One region of the Pseudomonas sp. Marseille-QA0892 genome, then DNA from elsewhere that is predicted to be linked to it. Evidence: predicted binding sites of a transcription regulator. Region 1 holds the regulator's gene; the other holds the start of a gene.
The links. The regulator LexA, encoded in region 1, represses DNA repair genes until DNA is damaged. The targets are predictions, from matches to a motif close to CTGTNTNNNNANACAG.

Region 1 (7,484 bases):
CTGCTTTGGCAAAAGATTGCGCGAGGGTTGTCGGCCGGTCGTGTCCAGTCCGTTGCCGTGAAACTTGTAGTGGAGCGCGAGCGTGAAATCCGTGCATTCATCCCAGAGGAGTACTGGGAAGTCCATGCGGACCTTGCATCCGCGCGAAATGCCCAGGTCCGCTTCGAGGTGGTGCGAGAAAACGGCGAAGCATTCAAGCCGCTCAATGAAGAGCAGGCAATGTCTGCGCTCGAGCGTCTGAAAGCATCGAGCTATAGCGTTGCCAGGCGCGAAGACAAGCCAACCAGCAGCAAGCCTTCAGCGCCGTTCATCACATCAACGCTGCAACAGGCCGCGAGTACCCGTCTTGGCTTCGGTGTGAAGAAGACAATGATGATGGCCCAGCGTCTCTACGAGGCGGGCTACATCACTTATATGCGTACCGACTCCACCAATCTGTCGGCTGATGCAATTGGTATGGTGCGCGGTTTCATCGAACACGAATACGGCGACCGGTACCTCCCGTCCAAGCCGAATTTCTATTCGAGCAAGGAAGGCGCGCAAGAGGCCCACGAAGCGATCCGTCCTTCGGATGTCAACCTTCGTCCGACGCAGCTCTCCGGCATGGAGCGTGACGCCGAGCGTCTGTATGACCTGATTTGGCGCCAGTTCGTCGCTTGCCAGATGCCGCCGGCCGAGTACCTTTCCACGACTATCACCGTGGGCGCCGGCTCGTTCGAGTTGCGCGCCAAGGGTCGCATTCTGAAGTTCGACGGTTACACCCGGGCCATGCCCCAGCAGGGCAAGGCGGGCGAGGACGATGTCCTTCCGGAGATGAGCCAGGGCGAGTCGCTCCAGCTCATCAAGCTTGACCCTAGCCAGCATTTCACCAAGCCGCCGGCACGTTACTCTGAAGCGAGCCTGGTAAAGGAACTGGAGAAGCGCGGCATTGGTCGCCCATCGACGTACGCCGCGATCATCTCCACCATCCAGGATCGTGGTTATGTGACTGTCCACAATCGCCGGTTCTATGCGGAAAAGATGGGCGATATCGTCACCGATCGTTTATCCGAGAGTTTCTCCAATCTTATGGATTACGGCTTCACCGCCGGCATGGAAGAGAACCTCGATGACGTCGCGCATGGTGAGCGGGAGTGGAAGCATCTACTCGACGAGTTCTATGCCGACTTCAAGATGAAGCTTGAGAAAGCGGAAGTGTCGGACGCCGGCATGCGCGCCAACCAGCCGACGCTGACCGACATTCCTTGCAAGGAATGCGGCCGACCCATGATGATTCGGACGGCTTCCACAGGCGTATTCCTGGGATGCTCGGGTTATTCATTGCCGCCCAAGGAACGCTGCAAGGCGACGGTGAACCTGATTCCTGGTGATGAAATTGCCGCGGATGACGAGGGTGAATCCGAGTCGCGCGTACTTCGTAACAAGCGTCGCTGCGAGAAGTGCGGTACCGCCATGGACGCCTACCTGCTCGATGACAAGCACAAGCTGCATATCTGCGGTAATAACCCGGATTGCTCGGGTTACGAGATCGAGGAAGGGCAGTACCGTATCAAAGGTTACGAAGGCCCAAGCCTTGAGTGCGACAAGTGCGGGAGCGAGATGCAGCTCAAGACGGGCCGCTTCGGCAAGTTCTTCGGCTGTACGAATGCCGCCTGCAAGAACACCCGCAAGCTATTGAAGAATGGCGAGCCGGCGCCGCCGAAGATGGATGCCGTGCAAATGCCTGAATTGCGTTGCGAAAAAGTCGACGACCATTATGTACTGCGCGACGGGGCGTCCGGGTTGTTCCTGGCAGCAAGCGGCTTCCCAAAGAACCGAGAAACGCGGGCACCGCTGGTAGCTGAATTGCTGCCGCACAAGGACGAGATAGATCCAAAGTATCACTTCCTGCTCAAGGCGCCGCAGAAGGATCCCGACGGCCGGCCCGCCGTGATTCGCTTCAGCCGGAAGACCAAAGAGCAGTACGTCCAGTCCGAAGTCGATGGCAAGCCTACCGGCTGGAAGGCGTTCTTCGACGGTGGCAAATGGAAGGTCGAAGAAAAGCGCTGACAGCGCCCTACGACGAAGCGCGCTGATTGTTGCGATCAGCGCGTTATAGTCGTTTCATCTTGCTGCTAGCCACGCACAACCAGGAGCGCGCCATGAGTCATGAGCGGTATACACGCACCAACCAAAAGCTGTTCTATGCTGGCCTGGCTCTGGACACCTGGCGCGAGGCCGCCCAAAGCGGCGCATTCACGGCGCCTGCGAAAACCCAGGCTGCACGCGAGGAAGCCGTATTTCACCTGTATGGTGCGGTGCTTGGTCTTTGCCACGAAGTTGCGGGTTATTACCGTATGCCCGGCGATGCCGATCCGAGCATTGAACAGTTTCTTGATGCCGGTCGGCTGGCAGCGACACCGAGCCCCGAATTTGCCGAGCTGTTCGAACTCTCGAGAAATAGGGAAACCTGGCTCGGGCAACTGCTATCTGCCTATACAGGCCTATTCCAGCCCCCGATGCCGCCCAAGGCGACCAAGCAGGACCCTACCTTGCCGCTGATTCAGGCTGTTGCAGTCGGCGAGGAGACGGAAAACACCGGGCTTACGCCAGAAATGCTCGAGTCCTGGCGCCAGTCGATCAAGGCGTTGGCGTTGCGTTTTCGTGAAGGGCTCAGCGAAATCTGATTTCTTGCTAGAGTCCGCCAGCTTCGCTGCTACAATGGCGGGTCAACAACGCGAGAGCCCCTTATGTCGACGTCCTTCCTTGAAATTGTTGAACTGCCTGATGGGCGCATTGCCCTTCGTCGTGCCGAGGACGAGCAGATGTTAGTCGAGCTCAACTTCACCGAAGCCGCCAAGGCGTTCATGCAGGGACATCATGTCGAGGTGGCCAAGGCCATGCTCAGCGTAGGTGTGCAGATGGCCGGAGAGCTGGCTGAGAATGATTTTCAGCACGACGAGCCTGATCGCGTTCTTCACTAACCCGATACCGTGCCGATCTGTTCTGCCTACGTTCATCTCCGCGTAAGTAGGAACACGGCTCGCTGCGTAAACATCCCTTCCAAGGCCATGTGGGATACTGTCGCTGACTGCGCGTCCCGCGCGGCATCCCCTTTTGCATATCTACTGGGGTAGCGGTTTCTCACTCGGAATGCATCTGCGCTAAGTCACTATGAGTGGCTCTAGGCTAGCGAGTCCGTCAGTAATTCATCTTGATGTTCAAGCCCTGCGCGTTGCCCGCTAGGGCTGCGAGGCTCAGCTGACGCCGCTCGCTACGGGAAAGCTTGTCGAACCACGTAACCACGGTATGGCTGCGGCCCAGGCTCAGCGCATCACAGGCGAGCTGTAGAGCGGCCTGGTTACCGCTCGGTTGAAGCAGCAGGATGCGCTCTCGATTCAACCCAGCATCACGGAGCCATGTCCGTGAAAGGCTTGTAGGTGGAGCGATGAGTGTCAGCCAGCGCGCGTCGCTGTTCTCGCTCAGGTCTCGCAAAACCGGCGCTAGCAAATGCAGGCACAGGCCTGAGGCACCGGAAAGGGTGATTTCGCTCAGGGTCTCGGCGTCTGTAAAGCCAACTTCTGCCGGCACGACGAGCGTTTCAGGAACCAGTAGCCCCACAGGCGGAGGGGGAGAAGACAACGGCAACTGGAATTGCATGGTTCGCTCCTTACCTTCGGATCACGCCGACACTCAACCCTTCAATAGTCAGGCTCTGCTGCTCCAGGTCCACCTCGATCGGATCGAACTCAGGGTTTTCAGCGATCAGCCAAACCTTATTGCCTTCTCGTTTGAAGCGTTTCACGGTGACTTCGTCATCGAGGCGTGCGACGACAACCTGGCCATTGAGTGCATCCTGTGTGCGGTGCACAGCCAAAAGGTCGCCATCGTGAATGCCGATGTCCTTCATACTCATGCCGCGGACCTTCAACAGGTAGTCGGCCTTTGGTTTGAAGAAATCCGGATTGATCTTGCACGCGTCTTCAATATGTTCCTGCGCCAGGATTGGGGCGCCTGCGGCTACGCGGCCGATGATAGGTAGCCCTTCATCCTCCGTGCCCGGTTCGAAGCCGGGGACGCGAATCCCGCGGGAGGCACCGGGTGTCATCTCAATGGCGCCCTTGCGCGCGAGGGCCTTTAGATGCTCTTCCGCAGCGTTTGGCGACTTGAACCCCAACTTCGTGGCAATCTCTGCACGTGTCGGCGGGTAACCGTTGTCTTCGATGCAGCGTTTGATGAATGTCAGGATTTCGGACTGGCGAGGCGTGAGCTTCAGCATGATGGCTCTGGCTTTTTATACAGGTGCTGGAAGTATATACAGTGTGCGCTGTTTGGCAATGCTCCTGTTACGCTCTGTCTGAGCAGACTTGCGCCTATAGATAGGCTCATCGATGATTGGCTATGCTTGACACTACAACAAGGTGAAACGTATGTTTCAAACACTTGTTTGTCAGGCATTTTTCAAATGGCCCAGTCGGAAACGGTCGAGCGCATACTCGACGCGGCGGAACAGCTGTTCGCCGAGAAAGGATTTGCGGAGACATCGCTGCGGCTGATCACCAGCAAGGCAGGTGTCAACCTGGCCGCAGTGAACTACCACTTCGGTTCAAAGAAGTCGCTCATCCAGGCGGTCTTTTCACGCTTCCTTGGGCCCTTCTGCGTGAATCTCGAACGTGAGTTGGATCTGCATGAGTCATCAGGTGCTAGTGCACCTGGCCTCGAGGAGCTTCTGCAGCTGGTGGTCGAACAAATGATCATCATCAAGCCTCGCAACGGTAATGACCTCTCGATGTTCATGCGATTGCTAGGGCTCGCCTTCAGCGAAAGTCAGGGACATCTGCGCCGTTACCTGGAGGAGGTGTATGGACGCGTTTTTCGCCGATTCATGCATCTGGTCCATGATGCTGCTCCGGACATTCCGCCCATCGAACTGTTCTGGCGGGTTCACTTCATGCTGGGTTCCGTTGCCTTCACCATGTCCGGGATAAAGGCCCTCAGGGCGATGGCAGAGAATGACTTCGGTGTGCATATGTCTACTGAGCAGGTGCTCCGCCTGATGGTGCCGTTCGTTGCTGCCGGCATGCGTGCCGATTCCGCGGTGACCGATGCCTCGCTCGCAAACGCTCAGTACCATCGACCGGCACTGTCGAACCCCTCCAGCTGATCCGTTAAGCTACGCCATTCACTTCGTACCGGCCCTTACGGTCGGTTCGACGGTTCCCTATGGCGCGAACATGCGCGCCTGACATCCAGTAAGGATTCGTTATGAATGGCTCCCTGATGCTCGACGTCCAGGGCACCTGGCTGACGGCTGAAGACCGGCACCTGTTGCGTCAGCCCCAGGTGGGCGGCTTGATCCTCTTTGCACGTAACGTGGAAACGCCTGCCCAAGTACGGGAGCTGTGCCGTGCCATTCGTGCGGTCCGCCCCGACATCTTGCTGGCGATCGACCAGGAAGGAGGGCGAGTACAGCGTATCCGCGACGGCTTCGTTCGGTTGCCTGCGATGCGCGACTTCGAAGGCCGTTCGGATGCGATACAACTCGCTCGGCATTGTGGCTGGGTCATGGCGACAGAGGTGCTTTCGGTTGGCCTCGATTTCAGTTTTGCCCCGGTGCTCGATCTCGACCATGGTCGTAGCGGCGTGATTGGTAGCCGCGCCTTTGGCGCTGACCCCTTGCGCACGGTCCCGCTGGCCGAAAGCTTCCTGGCAGGCATGAACGATGCCGGCATGCAAGCGACGGGCAAGCACTTCCCCGGGCACGGTTGGGCGGAGGCCGATTCGCATGTCGCCATCCCCGTCGATGATCGAAGCCTGAAGACCATCCGCGCCTGCGACATGGTGCCATTTTCGCGTTTGAGCCATCGGCTCGCAGCCGTGATGCCGGCACATGTCATCTATCCTCAAGTTGATGAGCAGCCCGCAGGGTTTTCTAAGCGATGGCTACAGGACATCCTGCGCGGCGAGTTAGGTTTTGAGGGCGTGATTTTCAGTGATGATCTCTCCATGGCAGGTGCGCACGTAGCTGGGGATGCGGGAAGCCGGATCGAAGCGGCGCTCAGCGCGGGCTGTGATATGGGCCTCGTCTGCAACGATCGGGCAGCGGCTGAGTTGGCATTGAGCACCTTGCAGCGACTCGACGTGAAGCCGAGCCCTCGGCTGTCTCGCATGCAGGCGACCGGAATGAGCAGTGATGACTATCGGTCCTCGCCCCGCTGGCTCGAAGCGCTTCGCGCGTTACGCGCCGCATCTCTCGTCGCCTGAGGCCTATATGACGGTCCACGCAGTCATTGGCGGTACAGGGTTGACCCAGCTCGAAGGTCTTGTCCTTCGAGATGCGCTGACGGTTCAGACGCCTTTCGGCGTACCCTCAGCCGAGATCCTGCGTGGCGAGTTTGCTGGCGGTGACGTGCTCTTTTTGGCACGGCATGGCCATCCACACCGCATCCCGCCGCATCAGGTCAATTACCGAGCCAATCTATGGGCACTGAAGGAAGCCGGTGCGGACTCCGTTATCGCTGTCAATGCCGTAGGGGGTATTCACTCGGCAATGGGCAGCGGACATCTGTGTGTGCCGCATCAGATCATTGATTACACATGGGGTCGGGAGCACACTTTTTTCGAGGGTGTACTCCCACACGTCACTCACATCGATTTCAGTGAGCCGTACGACGCGGCGTTACGGGCTCGGTTGATCGATTCGCTTACGCGAACCGGTGTCGCTTTCAGTTCCCATGGTGTGTATGGCGCCACACAGGGGCCTCGATTGGAGACAGCAGCAGAGGTTCAGCGGTTGGAGCGGGACGGCTGCGACATCGTTGGCATGACGGGAATGCCGGAGGCGGCACTGGCACGGGAGATCGAGCTTCCCTACGCATGCCTGGCGCTGGTCGTAAACCCGGCGGCAGGCAAGTCCAGCGGGCCCATCACGATGTCGGAAATCGACCACGCATTGGCGGGTGGCATGGGTAAGGTTAAGGCAGTCCTGGCCGGCGTGCTCTCCACTCAGGCGTGACCGAGTGCCCTGTTACGGTAGCGGGGCGAAGAGTGCCTCGATGTCTTCACTTCCCATTCGCCATTCGCCTTCACCCGTGCTTTCAAGTAGGCCGTGGGCCAGGTCTGCCTTGCGCTGCTGTAGCTGCTGAATCCGCTCTTCGACGGTACCCCGGGTGATCATCTTGTAGACGAACACAGGCTTGTCCTGGCCTATGCGGTAGGCGCGGTCTGTTGCCTGATTCTCGACCGCCGGGTTCCACCATGGGTCGTAATGGATGACGGTGTCAGCAGCTGTGAGGTTGAGCCCGGTGCCCCCCGCTTTCAGGCTGATCAGGAACAGCGGCACCTCATTGTTCTGAAACCGCTGAACAGGGGTGCGGCGATCGGTTGTCTCGCCCGTAAGGAGCAGATAAGGCTGGTTCCGTTTGTCGAGCTCGTCTTCGATCAAACGAAGCATGGACGTGAATTGTGAGAACAACAAAACACGGTGTCCAGATGCGAGCAACTCG
Region 2 (7,484 bases), 120 kb from region 1:
TCGCAGCCGAACCGCGCCCCTGACAAAGAATGCCCTGGCGGCGGGCAAATGCGACGATGTCGTGCACCGTGAGGAAGTAACTTTCGTACTTCAACTCCGAGATGAGTTTGAGTTCTTTCTCGATCTGAGCACGTGCGCTCGGCCCGATGCCTTCGGGCCAGCGATGACGAATGCCAACCTCGGTCAGGTGACGCAGCCATGAGGCCGGCGTGTGCCCCTTGCCGACTACCTCGTGCGGATACTCGTATTTGAGTTGATCGAGGCTAAAGCGGCAGCGCTGTGAGAGGCGGACCGTTTCTGCCAACAGCTCGGCAGGGTAGCGATCGGCCAGGAGTTCGCGCGAACGCAGGTGACGCTCACCATTGGGAAACAACCGGAAACCGGCCTCCGCCACCGTGCAGTGGTGCCTGATGGCAGTCATGGTGTCCTGCAGGGCGCGGCGTCCGCGGGCATGCATGTGCACGTCACCCGCAGCCACCATGGGTATTTCGAGCAGAGCCGCCGCCTGTGTGAGCTGGGTGAGGCGCGCTTTGTCATCCGGGCCCTGGTGCAATTCCACACCCAGCCACAGCCGGTCACCAAAAATGGATCTCAACCAGTGCCCATGTGCCAGCGTGCAAGCCTCATCGGGAATCCAGAGTGCGAGCAGGCCGTCGGTACCGTGCCGAAAGTCGTCGTGCACCAGTTGATAGCTGCCCTTCTCGGCCCGCCCTCGGGCTTGGCTGATCACGCGGCAAAGGGTCTGGTAGCCCTGCAGTGATTCGGCGAGCAGCACCATCTTCGGCCCTTTATCCAGGCTCATTTCGCTGCCGACGATGAGGGCCAACTGCGTTTTCTTCGAGGCCTGCCAGGCGCGAACGATGCCGGCCAGCGTGCACTCATCCGTGATTGCCAACGCCTCATAGCCTTCCCGAGCAGCACGCTCGAAAAGCTCCTGAGCGGTAGAGGCACCCCGCTGGAAACTGAAATTGGAGAGGCAGTGCAACTCGGCGTACCGGGTCATGAAAGCCACCCTTGTAGCTGGAAAGCACCGCCCTCCTTCAGCGAGCGAAATACCCAGGCACGGCGGCCATCGGGCGTTTCGATCCAATAGTAGTAGCGGCAGCGGTCCCGATGATCCCACCAGCCCGATTCGATTCGTTCGGGCCCGGCCAGGATGCGATAGACCGGTTCAGCGAAGGGTTCGGGGTCGCGCAGCAGCCACCCCGGCCTCAGCCTGGATTCGAAGGCCGCGCTGCGTTTCGAAGGCTCGTCGATCCGCCACGCACATTCGGGACGGTAGTCGGCCACCGGTACGATCGCACCGACGGCTTCATCACCCAAGCGCGCCCTCAACCGCTCCCGCAGGCGCTCCCAGCTGAGGTTCTGCTGAGGACGTTCGTCAAAGAGTTCACGGCGTTCGGGCAGAAACTCCGGAAGGTCCTGCGCCAATAGCCGCATGGCCAGCACTGGCGCAGGAACCGTGAGTTGCTCGAGCCGCCCTTTGGCCAGTTCGAAAAGCACATTGGCTTCGCGCTCGGCGCTGAGCAGGCCAATAGGCAACTCCGTATCCGGCAGGTTGCGATGCTCCAGATAAATGAAGAAGCGCTGGACCCCACTGTCCCGACCAGCCAGGAACGCGGCCAAATCGGCGGTAAGTCGGCGCAACGGGAACAAGAGCGCCTGATTCGATTCGACTTCAAAGTTGAGCTCAAGCCGCGTATCGAACGAATCGGGCGGCAGGTAGCACTCCAGCGCTATACCACGGGCGCCTAGGAGCGTATCCAGATGGCGCAGAAGATCAGCCGGGAAGCGTCGCGCCAGGGTGTCGCGAGGCAATTCCAGCATCTGCCGAAGCGTGCGAACCCCCATCCGTGAAAAGGCCGTACTGGCTTCAGGTTTCAACCCGAGCCGATCGACCGGCATCTTCCCCAGCACCCTGCGCAGCTCGCTGTTATCGGCTACCGCGATACCGTCGTGTGCATTGGCAAGCATCCGGGCCGCCACGGGGTTCGGCGCCACTGTGATGCGATGGCGAAATCCCAGTGAAGCCAGCTCCTCTCGCAGGCGTGACTCGAAGCGTGGCCATGGCCCAAAAAGTCCGAGGCTGGATTCGACTTCCATGACCAGCGCACGGGGGTAGTACAGGCTGACCTGCGAACTGAACCCATAGGCCCATGCGGCAAGAAATGTCTGCCAGCGCTCAATGGCGTCTTCGTCGTATTCAGCGGTGTCGAAGGATCGGCTTATGGCCTGGGCGGCCGTCAGCGTCATCCCTGGCTTCAACCCCAACTCCCGGGCAGCGGGATTGAGCGTCTGAACAATACGTCGCCCTGGCGTACCGCTTATCAGCGCAAGGGGGTCTGAAGGGTTTTCACGGTGACGGAGGACACCGTCCAGTGCCAATTGAGGAAACAGGATGCAAGCCCAGCGCATGACGGCCTCTCAATGGCTGACCGCCAAGGGAATGGCCACATCCGGCGCGAGCCCGCCCCGGCACTTCAAGACGCTCACCCGGTTTGGCCGGGTTTCCACGCACAGGCGCAATGCCGCTGGGGACGGATTGGCCGCCTCACGTAGTGGGCGCATGGCAAAGGCCAGCGTTTGCCCGGTTTCGGCGGCGACTTGCAAGCGCCGAAGCGCACGGTCATCAGCCTGGACAGGCCAACTCAACACAGCGCCGCAACTGCCCGAGCGCAGGCATTGTTCTGCGGCCCAGAGCGCCTCCTTCGTATTGGCCTCGATGATCGTCAGCCAGCGCAAGTCGACACCCGCCGCGAGCCAGGCGTGGGGATAGGGAACATGGGGCGGTGCAACCAGCACCACCCGCTCTGCCTGTTGGGTCAAGCGAGCCACGGTAGGCCAAAGCAACTGCAGCTCTCCACAGCCTTCGGCCGGCAACAGCACCTCACTCAGGGCGGACTCGGGCCAACCGCCGCTGGGTAGTACCGCATCGAGCTCAGCGATACCGGTGGGCTGGGCACTCGGTTGCGGCCGCGCGACCTTCCCTTTCCATACCCGACGCTGGTCGAACAGGGTATCCAGTGCAACGACCGAGCCCATCAGAACGCCCTCCAGGAATCGGTCACGTACATGTCTTTACCCTCTCCTAACCTGCCCCAGGGGCATGAATACTGTTTGCATATACAGTATTTGAAGACCCCTTTATTGGCAATGCGGAATCCGTCGAATCGAAGCGGCTGTGTTGAATCGAAAATTCAACGGACGCTCACCAACCGCTATACGACGGCGCTTTGGCTGGCACAGCGCCGTCCATCGCATGAGCCTGAGGCAATCAGGCCATTGCAAATCGGCAGCAACCCGCGTTCAATCGCGCCCCTTTCAGCTCAGCCCCGATGAACAGCCGCTTCGTTTCGAGGTCAACCGCGGAACGGTCATCAAGAACTCAGGGATTGCGCCGCTAACCTGGCAGATCCGATCGGCGCACGGCGCCGTCTCGCATTACCTGAATCTGCTTGCACTCTTCCGACGAGTTGGCGTGTGAACACCGATAATTCTCTTTCCGTACTAAAGCTCTTCGTCTGCGCCGAGCCTGGCCCGGATCAGGACCGCCTGGTCGCGTCGCTGGCCGAGCGCAACAGCGTCGAACGATGCGACGACATCTCCATGCTCGCGTCGAGACTGGATTCCTGCACCGGTTTGATTCTGCTGACTGAATCGATGCTGGATCAGGACCTGTCCAGCTTGAACGATGCGCTGAGTCACCAGCCCGACTGGTCCGCCATACCCCTGATAGTCATGGGTAGCAGCCCGGAAGCTATCGAAATGCGCGTGGCCGGTGCTTTTCCGACCGTTACCAACTTCGCCATCCTCGAAACCGAGGTGAGCCTGGTTTCGCTGGTCAGCATCGTGAACAGCGCCCTGCGCTCACGGCTACGTCAGTTCGATATGCGAGACCGCCTTTCGGAGTTGGCCGAAGAGCGTTCGCGGCTGACCACGCTGCTTGAAAACCTGCCGGTCGGCGTGAGCTTCATGAACAAGGATGGGCGTTCGCTGATCAGCAATACGCTCTATCGCAGCTTCGTGCCCAACGATGTGATTCCGTCGCGTGACCGGGGGCAGACGAACCGCTGGATTGGGCTTGATGAAAACGGGCGCATCATTGAACCCGACCAGTTCGCAGGGGCCCGCGCCTTGCGAGGAGAGACCGTCACCGGAATGGATTTCTGCTTCCGGACCGAAGCGCGAGAGTTCTGGACGCGCGTCAGCGCCGCCCCTCTGTACGACGAACAGGGCGAGCTCATCGGTGCGGCCAGCATGATCGTCGACATCAACGAAGAGAAGCACGCACAGCTTGCGCTCCGGCGTTTCAATGAAGAGCTGGAGGCCAAGGTCAAGGCCCGCACCCAGGACCTTGAATCCACTTTGGCCAAGCTTCGTGACGAGACAGCCGTACGCTCGCAGGCCGAGGAGCAGTTGCGCCATTCATTGAAGATGGAAGCGGTGGGCCAGTTGACGGGCGGCATCGCCCACGACTTCAACAACATGCTGACCGGCGTACTTGGATCGCTGGATCTCATGCGGTTGCGCCTGGCCAAATCCGATTTCGACAGCCTTCCGCGTTACCTCGACATTGCCCAGGCGTCGGCCAGCCGGGCTGCTGCGCTGACACAGCGTCTGCTGGCCTTTTCAAGGCGCCAGTCGCTGGAATCACGCGCCATGGCAATCGACGAATTGGTCATGTCGCTTAGCGAGTTGCTACGCCGGACGGTGACTGAGCAAATCAGGATCGAATTCGAGCTGGATTCAACCGTCGGTAGCGTACTCGCCGACAGCAACCAGCTCGAGAATGCGCTGCTTAACCTGGTCATCAATGCCCGGGATGCCATGCCGGATGGCGGTACCATTCACATCCGCACTCGTCCTTTCCATCTGGATGCCGAGCAGGCTTCCATTCATCACATGACACCAGGCGACTATATCTGCCTCGATGTCCAGGATACTGGAACGGGCATTCCGCCCTCCTTGCTGGACAAGGTCTGTGACCCCTTCTTCACCACCAAACCGCAGGGGCAAGGCACCGGGCTTGGCCTTTCGATGGTCTATGGGTTTGCCCGGCAGAGTCGGGGGCGCCTGTTCCTTTCAAGTGAAGTGGGCCGCGGCACGCTCGCCACGATCTGCCTTCCCATTGCCTCTACACCAGCTGTCGTCAACCCGCAAACGGTCAGCCAGGGCGCCATCGGTACCGGCCAGCACATTCTAGTCGTCGAAGATGATGATTCTGTACGGGTCATAAACCGGGACGTTCTGTCCGAACATGGTTATCAAGTGCATACCGTGAGTAACGGCCAGCAGGCACTCGACATACTGGATAGCCTGCCGGCCCTGGATTTATTGGTGACTGACGTTGGATTGCCGGGCATGAACGGCCGGCAGCTGGCCGAAGTAATGCAGCAACTGCGCCCTCGTCTACCCGTGCTATTTGTGACGGGCTATGCCGAGGGCGCCACCAATCGTGACCAGTTCCTGGGCGCGAGAATGCAATTGATCACCAAGCCATTCACGCCCGATCTACTGCTGCGCACCGTGGATGACATATTGCGCAACGCCCGCTTCGATGCTGAAAACCCTGTGCTCTGTACAGAAGACTGACCGGTCAAATTCTGGACCGCTCGAAGCGAAACGACGCACGACATGCGCGCTCTGAAACCCCGGGCTTGACAGCCGCCTTCGGTCCCGCCAAGGTGGCACCTCCTCTGGTCAAGCGACAGGAGATTCTGATGCAGACCGTTTCGGTTGTCTTGGATGAACTGGCCAGTCCACCGGCCTGGAAGGTACACGTAGGCGGCCTTGAGATGCGGTTCTATACCGCAGACGAGGCTCAGAGCTACGCGAGCACACTGCAGGAGCGTCTCGATGCTCCGCATGATTTGCCTACCGAACACATGTTCGCAGGCGAACCGGCTCGTTAAGCGACACCGCCGAGAGCCGAGTCTGTCGTACGGCTCTCGTCGACCCTTCTTATGGCACGCTCGTGCCGAACCCAACCTTTTTAGATGCCTACCAGCCAGCGCGCCGAGCGGCGGACGCGGCGCGTCGCCATCTCACCGGCCTTCATCCAGCAGCACGCCTTGATTTCGTTGGCGGCACACGGGGAACGATCGTCCGGGATATCGACCGCGAACAGGTAATGGCGCGTATTTTTCCACTCCACTGAGGTAAGGAATTCGGCACGCTGGCCTTCCAGCCCGGTTTCCTCCGCCAGCTCGCGCAATGCGGCTTCCTCTGGCGTTTCTTCGCGCTCGATCTTGCCGCCTGGCAATGACCATTTGGAACGTGCCTTGCGCACGAGCAAAATTTCATCGCCTCGACGGCAAAGTACGGTCGCACGGTGTTTGAGGGGTGCACTTGAGGTGTCTGCAGTCGAGAAATCTTGGCAAATGACCGCGGGCGGGTAAACGGTGGCTACCGCTTCGCTCTCCAGCATACGCATACGCTCCTTTTCAAACCTACCTTTCAAAGAGAGGCATCACTCGGCAAAGGTTCAACCCAAGCGACAATCATCCGGCGCGAAGATGACAAACCCTGAAACGGAAGCCTTTGCTGACAACTTGTTCAGCTTACGTTCAGTTAAGCATTAGGGATGTGAACCGGTTTCAGCCCCAGAAAGCACGCCGGTTTTGACACGGTTCAGCCTCATCGCACGCACAGCGCATGAGGCTAAAACCGCACTGCAACATTTCTGTCATCGCACTGCAGGAAAAACGTCAAACAAGCGACTTATCGTGGCCGCATTCAATGGATGCCCTCAAGGAAGTCGTCATGCTGAAAAAACGTCTGCACCTCAGTCTGCTGTGCACCCTGCTCGCCCCTCTGGCAAGCGTTACCCATGCGGCCGACCTGGCGGCACGCTACACCGATACAGCCGGCGACATGGTCGCGGATGCGCCTACCGATCCCAAGGCCTGGGTTGATCCAAACACCCTGATCTTCGCCTACACCCCGGTCGAAGACCCGGCTGTTTACGCCAAGGTCTGGGACGAGTTCCTTCAGCACATGGAAAAGGTCACGGGCAAGAAGGTGAAGTTCTTCCCGGTGCAGTCCAACGCCGCCCAGCTTGAAGCCATGCGCGCCGGCCGCCTGCACATCGCCGGCTTCAACACCGGTTCGGTTCCACTGGCCGTCAACTGCGCCGGCTTCGTACCGTTCACCATGATGGCGGACGAAAATGGCGACTACGGCTACCAGATGGAAATCATCACCTATCCAGGTAGCGGCATCGACAATGTCGAGGGCTTGAAAGGCCATACCCTGGCCTTCACCTCCCCCACTTCCAACTCAGGTTTCAAGGCGCCATCGGCCCTGCTCAAGTCCGAGTTCAACCTCGAAGCCGACAAGGACTTCAAGACAGCCTTCTCTGGCAAGCATGACAACTCGATCATGGGCGTGGTCAACCACGACTACGACGCCGCGGCCATTGCCAACTCCGTCCTGAATCAGATGCAGGCCCGCGGCGTGGTGAAGGAAGACCAGTACAAGTCCCT

Region 2: imuA (translesion DNA synthesis-associated protein ImuA) is a predicted target of LexA. The motif match lies at 3,114-3,129, and genes of this name have one in related genera.

Annotation. Positions count from the first base shown of each region.
Region 1 covers NZ_CM143104.1:1,226,653-1,234,136, forward strand. Annotated here, with positions in the region: gene topA (type I DNA topoisomerase) at 1-2,049, shown strand, start outside; gene ACY8D3_RS05715 (DUF6586 family protein) at 2,142-2,666, shown strand; gene ACY8D3_RS05720 (hypothetical protein) at 2,730-2,963, shown strand; gene sulA (SOS-induced cell division inhibitor SulA) at 3,181-3,639, opposite strand; gene lexA (transcriptional repressor LexA) at 3,650-4,258, opposite strand; gene ACY8D3_RS05735 (TetR/AcrR family transcriptional regulator) at 4,445-5,143, shown strand; gene nagZ (beta-N-acetylhexosaminidase) at 5,245-6,243, shown strand; gene ACY8D3_RS05745 (S-methyl-5'-thioinosine phosphorylase) at 6,251-6,994, shown strand; gene ACY8D3_RS05750 (DEAD/DEAH box helicase) at 7,007-7,484, opposite strand, start outside.
Region 2 covers NZ_CM143104.1:1,342,386-1,349,869, reverse strand. Annotated here, with positions in the region: gene ACY8D3_RS06300 (error-prone DNA polymerase) at 1-1,003, opposite strand, end outside; gene ACY8D3_RS06295 (Y-family DNA polymerase) at 1,000-2,415, opposite strand; gene imuA (translesion DNA synthesis-associated protein ImuA) at 2,425-3,042, opposite strand; gene ACY8D3_RS06285 (ATP-binding protein) at 3,481-5,592, shown strand; gene ACY8D3_RS06280 (hypothetical protein) at 5,721-5,912, shown strand; gene ACY8D3_RS06275 (NUDIX hydrolase) at 5,993-6,427, opposite strand; gene phnD (phosphate/phosphite/phosphonate ABC transporter substrate-binding protein) at 6,763-7,484, shown strand, end outside.